Botrimarina mediterranea: one gene and its partner. The protein of the gene in region 2 interacts with the protein of the main gene of each other region in a pairwise test. Links are inferred from orthologs where the notes say so. Each region holds a gene or a part of one and is shown on either strand. Other genes may lie near its edges.

What was found. The genes of interacting proteins can lie anywhere in the genome.
Region 1: the proteins of sufU (region 2) and Spa11_RS06320 interact in binary tests that used the Escherichia coli proteins (3 or more experiments, as listed by UniProt). The link is inferred for Botrimarina mediterranea from one-to-one orthologs.

What each region holds. Positions count from the first base shown.
Region 1 is NZ_CP036349.1:1,581,906-1,585,714, reverse strand. Bases 404-3,309 are described here. They hold Spa11_RS06320 (cysteine desulfurase family protein), read right to left. Parts: upstream 2,490-3,309; coding sequence 1,317-2,489; downstream 404-1,316. Other genes in these bases: Spa11_RS06315 (phosphoesterase), read right to left, coding at 2,642-3,274; Spa11_RS06325 (pyroglutamyl-peptidase I family protein), read right to left, coding at 487-1,140; ispD (2-C-methyl-D-erythritol 4-phosphate cytidylyltransferase), read right to left, coding at 404-490. Outside these bases: more of ispD, read right to left, coding at 1-403; Spa11_RS06310 (NADH-quinone oxidoreductase subunit D), read right to left, coding at 3,619-3,809. UniProt on the Escherichia coli protein: Master enzyme that delivers sulfur to a number of partners involved in Fe-S cluster assembly, tRNA modification or cofactor biosynthesis. Catalyzes the removal of elemental sulfur from cysteine to produce alanine.
Region 2 is NZ_CP036349.1:23,893-27,705, reverse strand. What follows is about bases 476-3,385. They hold sufU (Fe-S cluster assembly sulfur transfer protein SufU), read right to left. Parts: upstream 2,168-3,385; coding sequence 1,784-2,167; downstream 476-1,783. Other genes in these bases: Spa11_RS00110 (SHD1 domain-containing protein), read left to right, coding at 2,355-3,385; Spa11_RS00120 (aminotransferase class V-fold PLP-dependent enzyme), read right to left, coding at 476-1,639. Outside these bases: more of Spa11_RS00120, read right to left, coding at 344-475; more of Spa11_RS00110, read left to right, coding at 3,386-3,813. UniProt on the Escherichia coli protein: A scaffold on which IscS assembles Fe-S clusters. Exists as 2 interconverting forms, a structured (S) and disordered (D) form. The D-state is the preferred substrate for IscS.

The DNA.
Region 1 (3,809 bases), 1.6 Mb from region 2 along the record:
GGGTTTGGGCGGCCCAGAGACCCTCGCGCGGCTCCGTCGCGGTGATGCGGCCATCGACCACGCGCTTTAGCGTTGCGGTGACGGGGGTTGCGAGGATGGCGGCGCCGGTTTCAACCGCGGCAGCAAAGACGCGGTCCACTTCACCGGGCGTCACCATCGGACGGGCCGCGTCGTGGATCGCGACGTGCGTCGCTGCGGGCGAGACCTTCTCCAAGCCCGCTCGCACCGAGTCGGCGCGCTCGGCGCCCCCTTCGCAGAACTCGACGCCCATGAACATCAGGTTCGCGCCGAACTTGCGGGTGAACTCTTCGCGGTCCTCCGGCGCCACGACGACGATCGTCTGACAAACGTCGTCGCGGCCCGTGAAGCGCTCGACCGAGTGCAGCCACACCGCGCGGCCATCGAGCATCACGAACGGCTTCTTGTAAGTCGAATCGCCGAAACGGGAACTGCGTCCCGCGGCGAGCACCAGCACCGCAAACTTGCTCACGCTTGTCCTTCGTTGGTCGGATGTGAAGAGGTGAACGCCGCCGAGTAATCAACGAACTCACCGGCCCAGCTCACGAGCATCCGCAGCGCCGTCGCGCTCACTTCGCTCGGCATGCTAGGCAGCGCTTTTGATTGTGTCACCACTTGTGCCGTATCGAGCGGCAAGTGAACGAACCCCACCCGCGCCGTGTGCCCGGCCGCCTCCATCAGGTGGTGCGACCAGTACATCGACGCATTGCAGAGGTAGTCGCCGGCGTGGAGCGACAACACGGTCGGAATGCCGCACTCACGCAGCCGTCGCGTCCAATCGCCCAGCGGCAAGGCGCTGCGGTAAGCCAGCGGGCCGTTCTCTTCGAGCGGTCGGATCACCTCTTGCGGTTCTCCAACGACTCGGCACGCGTTCAGCGCGAACTGCTCGAGTTGAATTACCGGCGAACCGGACGACTGCCCGACGTGCAGCACGACGTCGTACGACGTTTGCAGATCATTCGCAAGCCGCGACTTCACCTCGTTGTAGTCGACGGGGTAGAGCCGGGTCGTGACGTCCGTTGTCGGTGGCAAGTCACGCATCAACGCCTGCAGCGCGAGCCAACTGGAGTTCTGTTCCCAGTCCGCGAAGGGCTTGAAGGCGGTGAGCAGGATTCGCGGCATGTTCTGGCGGAGCCGAGGCTGTTCTCTGTGGGAGGGGTTTCCAAGCCAAACTGTGGGAGGGGTCTCCAGACCCCGATTACGTGCACCATGTCGAATCGGAATGGAGACCGTAATCGGCGTCTGGAGACGCCTCCCACAACTGTAAGGGACCCCGCCCACATTCGTATCTGAAGGTATTAGCTAGAGCTTAGCCCACGCAGCCCGCCGATGGCGGCGATTAACCGGTCGGCCGCTTGTTCCACCTCCTCCGCCGTCGTAAAGCGTCCCAGGCCGATCCGCAGCGTGCAGCGGGCCTGGTCGGGCGTCATACCCAGGGCCCGCAGGACATGGCTCGGCTCAGGGTCGGTCGCCGAGCACGCGGCGCCGCTGCTGACCGCCACGTCCGGCATGCGGAGCATCACCGTCTCGCCATCGAGCGCCGGCAACGCGATGTTAAGGTTGTGCGCCAGCCTATCGCCAGCGAGCGTGGGCCCCACCAGCCGTATGCCTTCAACCTCCGCGATGAGCCGTTCGAATAGCCCGTCCCGAAGGACGCGCAGCCGTTGCGATTCGCTTGTCAGTTCGGCCTGGCATAATTCAATCGCCTTCGCAAAGCCAACGACACCCGGCACGTTTGTCGTCCCGCTCCGCCGGCCGCGTTCTTGCCCACCGCCGGAGATCTGCGTTTCGAGCCGCACGATCGGGTCGCGCCGCCGCACGTACAGGGCGCCGATTCCCTTCGGGCCGTAGAGCTTGTGAGCCGTGAAGCTCATCAGATCGACGCCCAGCTCGCGGACCGAGACGGCGATCTTGCCAATGGCCTGCGTTGCATCGCAGTGCAGCAGCACGCCACGCTCACGGCAAACGCGCGCGATCTCCGCGATGGGCTCGATGACGCCGATCTCGTTGTTGGCGAGCATCACCGATACCAGACACGTCTGGTCGGTGATCGCGTCGGAGACTTGCTGCGGATCGAGCCAACCCGCGAGTGGCGAGCCATCTTGTTCCACATCGAGCAGCGTCACGGCGTAGCCGCGTTTGGCGAGCCGATCAAGCGGGTCGAGCACCGCGCGGTGCTCGGTCGCCACGCTTACCAAATGATCACCGCGCCGCTTCGGGCGCTCGGCGACGCCGCGGATCGCCAAGTTGTTGCTCTCGGTGGCGCCGCTGGTGAAGAAAATCTCTTCGGGGTCGGCGTCGATCGCGGCGGCGATCGTCTGCCGGCTCGCCGCGACCGCGTCTCGCGCCGCCTCGCCGAAGGGATGCACCACACTGCCGGCGTTGCCATAATGCTCGGTGAACCACGGCAGCATCGCCTCGACGACCCGAGGATCGACGCGTGTCGTCGCGTGGTTGTCGAGATAAATCACTGCGAAGGTGGGTAGGACGATAGGACCGTAGGGATCTTACGAGCCATATCCTAACATCCACGGCAAGGAGAGCCCTCAACGCAAGTCGGGGGAGGCCCCTTAGTACCCGCTGCACTCCAACGATTGGCGTCGCGGGATCTCGGCCTTCCTTGCTAGCGGCCGTACAGCGCCCGGATCGCAATCTGCGACCACGACTCGTACGAGTCGATCTCCGCCAGGAGTTGCTCGACGGGGAGGAATTGGCCTTCGGCGAGGGCGAGCTCCGCCGACGACACGACGGGCTCCTCCAGCTCGAAGACGTGGACCACGCCAAGGTGGACGCGGCCCACCGGCGTTTCATCGTCGTTGATCAGGCCCACGAGCCGCTCGGTGTAAGCCGAGCCGATGTGGACCTCTTCGGAGAGTTCCCGCTCGAGGCCGCGGCGGTAGAGACCCTCGTCGGCGTGGGCGGTGTCGTGCGTCGCATCGTCGGACGAGATATGCCCGCCGACGCCGACGCTCCGCTTGGCGTGCAGCCGCTTTTCGCCGCCGCCCCCGCCGCGGGTGTACGAGAAGACCGTCACTGTGCCGTCGGCGGCCGTGTGTTGCAGCAGCACGTAGGCGATGAGCTGCTTGTAGCTCGGGTCTTCTTCCATCGGCCCCCGCGGCTTGTAACTCAGCCGCTCGCACCGCAGCAGCGGATCGAGGTAGCGCTCGATGTCCGTCGAGATGCCCTGGAAGCGGCCGAGTTCGTCGAACACCTCAGCGGGGACAACAAGAATCTGCTCTTCGGCAACGGCTTCCATGCTTCTCTTCTAAAGAAAGGAGATGGTGGGGATGGCAACTAAGCTAGCGATGCGGGCCTGCTGTGCAAACCGGCCACGAAGAGGGGTGCCGCAATTGAGGAGATAATGGGGATGGTCGATTGGTTAGTTTGGCGACATCGTTGGGTGGGGCGTGTTGGGAACAAAAAATCTGATTGCTTCGCTCACCATCCCGCTTCGCTGTCTCTAGCCGAGAGGCCATCCCCCTTGTCTCCAATTTCATCCCCACTATCTCCTTTCCTGCATTCGACGCGACTTCCGCTGCGACTCCGGAGGCTGACGCCGCCCGGCTCAGTTCCCTCCTGTACGCTGAGTTGTTTCGTGGGTCAGCGATCAATCTCCCCCATCACGATGTCGAGCGAGCCGACAATCGCGGGGATGTCGGCGATCAGGCAGCCGCGGCCGATCTCGCTGATCGGGGAGAGGTTGCTGAAGCAGCTGCTCCGCGCGCGGGCACGCCAGGGGGTCGCTGTGCCGCCGAGGCTGACGAGGTAGAAGCCCATCTGGCCGCGGGGGG
Region 2 (3,813 bases):
CGGGAGAGAGCCGAGTTATTGCCGCAGGCTCTGGCTTCGCTCGAGCCAATGCTGACGTGACCGAGAACAATCGCTACAGCTCGTGGCGAGCCGTAAGCGTTAGAGCATTCTGCATCCATCACCGTAAGTCGAAGAACCGGACGCTAAGGCGTGCCGGCTGACCTTGGTAGCGAGCCCTTATTAGCCGCGGGGCCTTAGCCCTCGGTTCTTTGCCTATCGTCTGACATTGCCACTTGATCGCCAACGCTTTTGATTAAGACGTGCAAAATGCTCGTCAGCGACCGGAGGTGTAGCGCGAACTCGCGGCACTCCCACGACTTGCGTCGTGGGCTCTCCGGCAGCCTCACGCTTCGCGGGGGCGACGCTTGCGGCCGGTGGGTTTGAAGCGGTCGCGGACGGTGGTCAGCGCTTCGGCGAGGGCGTCGACTTCGGCCAGCGTGTTGTAGAGATAGAAACTGGCGCGGGTGCTGGCGGTGATGCCGAGGCGGTCGTGTAGGGGCTGCGTGCAGTGGTGGCCGGCGCGGACAGCGACGCCCTCGTTGTCGAGGAGCTGGGCGATGTCGTGCGAGTGGGGGCGGTCGAGGACGAAGCTCACGAGACCCGCGCGGATGTCGGGGCCGTGCTCGATCGGCGATGGACCGAGCAAGCGGATGCCCTCGATTGCCGAGAGACGCTCCCACGCATGCGCCACCAGCGCTTGCTCGTGGGCGTGGATGCGGTCGAGGCCGATGGATTGCAGGTAATCGATCGCCGCGCCCAACGCGATCGCGGGAGCGATCGGCGGCGTGCCGGCTTCGAACTTGCCCGGCAAATCGGCCGGCGTGAAGTGATCGTCGTAGACGCGGTTGATCATGCTCCCGCCGCCGAGGAACGGCGGCATGGCGTCGAGCAACGCCTCGCGCCCGTACAAGAGACCAACGCCGGAGGGGCCACACATCTTGTGGCCGCTGAGGGCGAGGAAGTCGCAATCCCACGCGCGCACATCGGTCGGCAAGTGCGGCGCGCTCTGCGCCGCATCGACGAGCGTGACAACGCCGGCCGCCCGCGCTTGGCGGCAGAGTTTGGCGACAGGGTTCACCGTGCCGAGGGTGTTGCTCACCGCGGTGAACGCGAAGAGCTTTGTCTTCGTTGTAAGGAACTCGCCGAGCCGATCGACTTCGAGCCGGCCGTCGTCCGTCATTGGCAGGTGCTTGATAACCGCGCCGGTGCGATCGGCGAGTTGGAACCACGGCACGAGGTTCGAGTGGTGCTCCATCGGCGTGAGCAGGATCTCATCGCCGGCGCCAACGTTCGCGTCGCCCCAGCTGCGCGCCACGGTGTTGATCGACGCGGTGGTCCCTGCGGTGAAGATCACCTCGTGGGCGTGCTCGGCGCCGAGGAACTCTTGCGCCTTGCGGCGGGCGAGCTCGTAGCCATCGGTCGCGCGCTCGCTGAGCACATGGATGCCGCGATGGACGTTGGCGTATTCGTGCTCGTAGCAGCGGACGATCGCGTCGATGACCTGCCGCGGCCGTTGGCTGCTGGCGGCCGAGTCGAGGAAGACGAGTTGCTTATCGCCATGCACCGTCTGCGCGAGGATCGGGAAGTCGTCCCGGATCGACTCGGGGAGCAGTGCGGCGGTGGACTCAGCGAGCTTCATTTGTTTACCGCAGACGAAGAAGGGGACGCGGATGAACAAGGATTAAACGGATCGACGCGGACGAGACGCAAAAACGTTTCGATCTGCGGCAGTCCTTTCAATCCATTTCCATCCGCGTTCCATCTTCTTGTTGATTGACAGCAATCACTGAACCGGCGAGTGAACCGCCTGTTGGATCACGCGCCACGACAGCAGGCAGCACTTCTGGCGGTTGGGCGTGAGGCGCGGGCCGTAGAGTTTGAGCATGTCTTCGGCGGTGAACGCCTTCACTTCGTCGACGGTCTTGCCGTGGAGTGCTTCGAGCAGCATCGACGCGGAGGCTTGGCTGATGACACAGCCCTCGCCCTCGAACGCGCAGTCCACGACCTTCCCATCTTCATCGAGTTTTAATGCGATGCGGATCACGTCGCCGCAGAGGGGGTTCTTGTCCTCGTGGGCGTGGGTGGCCTCGGCGAGCGGCCCGCTGTGGAAGGGGTCCTCGTAGTGGTCGAGGATGTGCTCTTGGTAGATTTCTTCTTCGGTGGGCATTGCAAAAAACGACGGTGACGCGGCGGGGAGCGGCCCGGGGTGACAGAACGTTGTCGCTGGGCGGGCCGATTACCCAGTCTAGGCGGCCCGGCGGGGGTGGACAACGCAGAGAACGTTTGGAAATGGCCACCGCTTCACTTAAAATGGACGCTTCTCGTTCATGACAGATGCCGAGGGATCTACCGCCATGCGCGCCTTTTGCCGACTACCTGCGGCCGTCTCGCTCATTCTATTGATCGGTGGCGAGCAATGCCTCGGGCAAGAGGTCACCGTTCAGATCACCAACGCCGACGAGATCGTCGCTTCGTTGCCCGACACATCGCTTGTGCAGGATGTGCTTAGAGACATTGACCATGACTTGTCGTCCGTGGCGTTTCACCGTGACGCCCGTTCGATCACGCCACAGGTGCTGGCGAATCAGCTGATTCGTCTGGCCGCACCCGACTCGGTATCGAATTCCAGTTTTGCGGTCCGCAATGGAGTCGCGACCTTCCGCTTGAGCCCCGTGGAAGACTTCGGCGCGTTCCTCGAATCGATCGACTACGGCGAGGTTGTCTCATCTGATGCTTCCGAACGAATCGTCAGAGTGAAGGTCGACGTCGAAGAACTGCAGGTTGACAAGCTCATGGCGCGGGCCGAGAAGAAGGGCGACGACGAGGCCGACCATCTCGATGAACTGCTGAGCGGCAATTCGCGATCCCCAAGAGCGTCGATGAATTTTGGCGGCGGGCCTAACCTACCTGGCATGTCTGAAAATCCAGATGTCACCGAGCGACTCGGAGCCGATTTTGCGGAAGGCGATTACGTCGAGATCCTCCTGCAAGGCAAGCCGCACGTCGGGACGATCCTCGCCGTTGAGGAAGGAACCTTCGGGAAAGCGCAGGCTCATGTCCGACTGACCGACACGAAGCCGCTCCAGAAGCAGCTGAAGCGTTCGCTTCAACGACGCCTCGAGAAGGCCGAAGAGTTTGCGTTCTGGGCCCCGGCCGATCGTCTACGCAAGCTGCCCGGGGCGCCCGCTGTCGCAGCGGAAGAACGCACGTGGCAGGACGCCACCGGCAAATTCAAGGTAGCAGCTACCTACCAGAAGCGTGACGGAGATGCCGTCGTGCTGAAACTCTCCAACGGTAAAGAGACCAAAGTCCCGCTTGCCAAACTCTCTGACGCCGACCGTGCGTACGTCGATCAACTGCAAGAGACCACCGAAAATCCCTTCGCAGAGAAGCAGACAGCAGGCCAGTCGCTGCGGGCCGACTGGAGCGGGGTCAAGCGAATCGGCCTCAGCAACTCCAGCAAGTGGCGATGGAAACCGCCCGCGGTTCCGCAGCCGAAGGCAGCCGCGACATCGGCCGATCGAATCGACCTCGACACGCCGGCGGGCGAAGGCCCGTTCGGAGCGAAATTGCTCGAACTGTCGATCGCGCCCGACGGGGGTTCGGCCGTCGCGGTCATGGAGACGGGACACATCAACACCCGGACACACCTGCAGCGACTTGACCTAAAGACCGGCGCCGCCGACGCTCTGATCGATTGCCCTTTAGAGAGCCGCGTTCTCGACGCTTCTCCCAGTGAAAGACTCGTCGCGTTGACGACCGAAGATGTCGGCGACAATTCTACCCGGCTCTTCATCAAGAAGCTCGTTGACG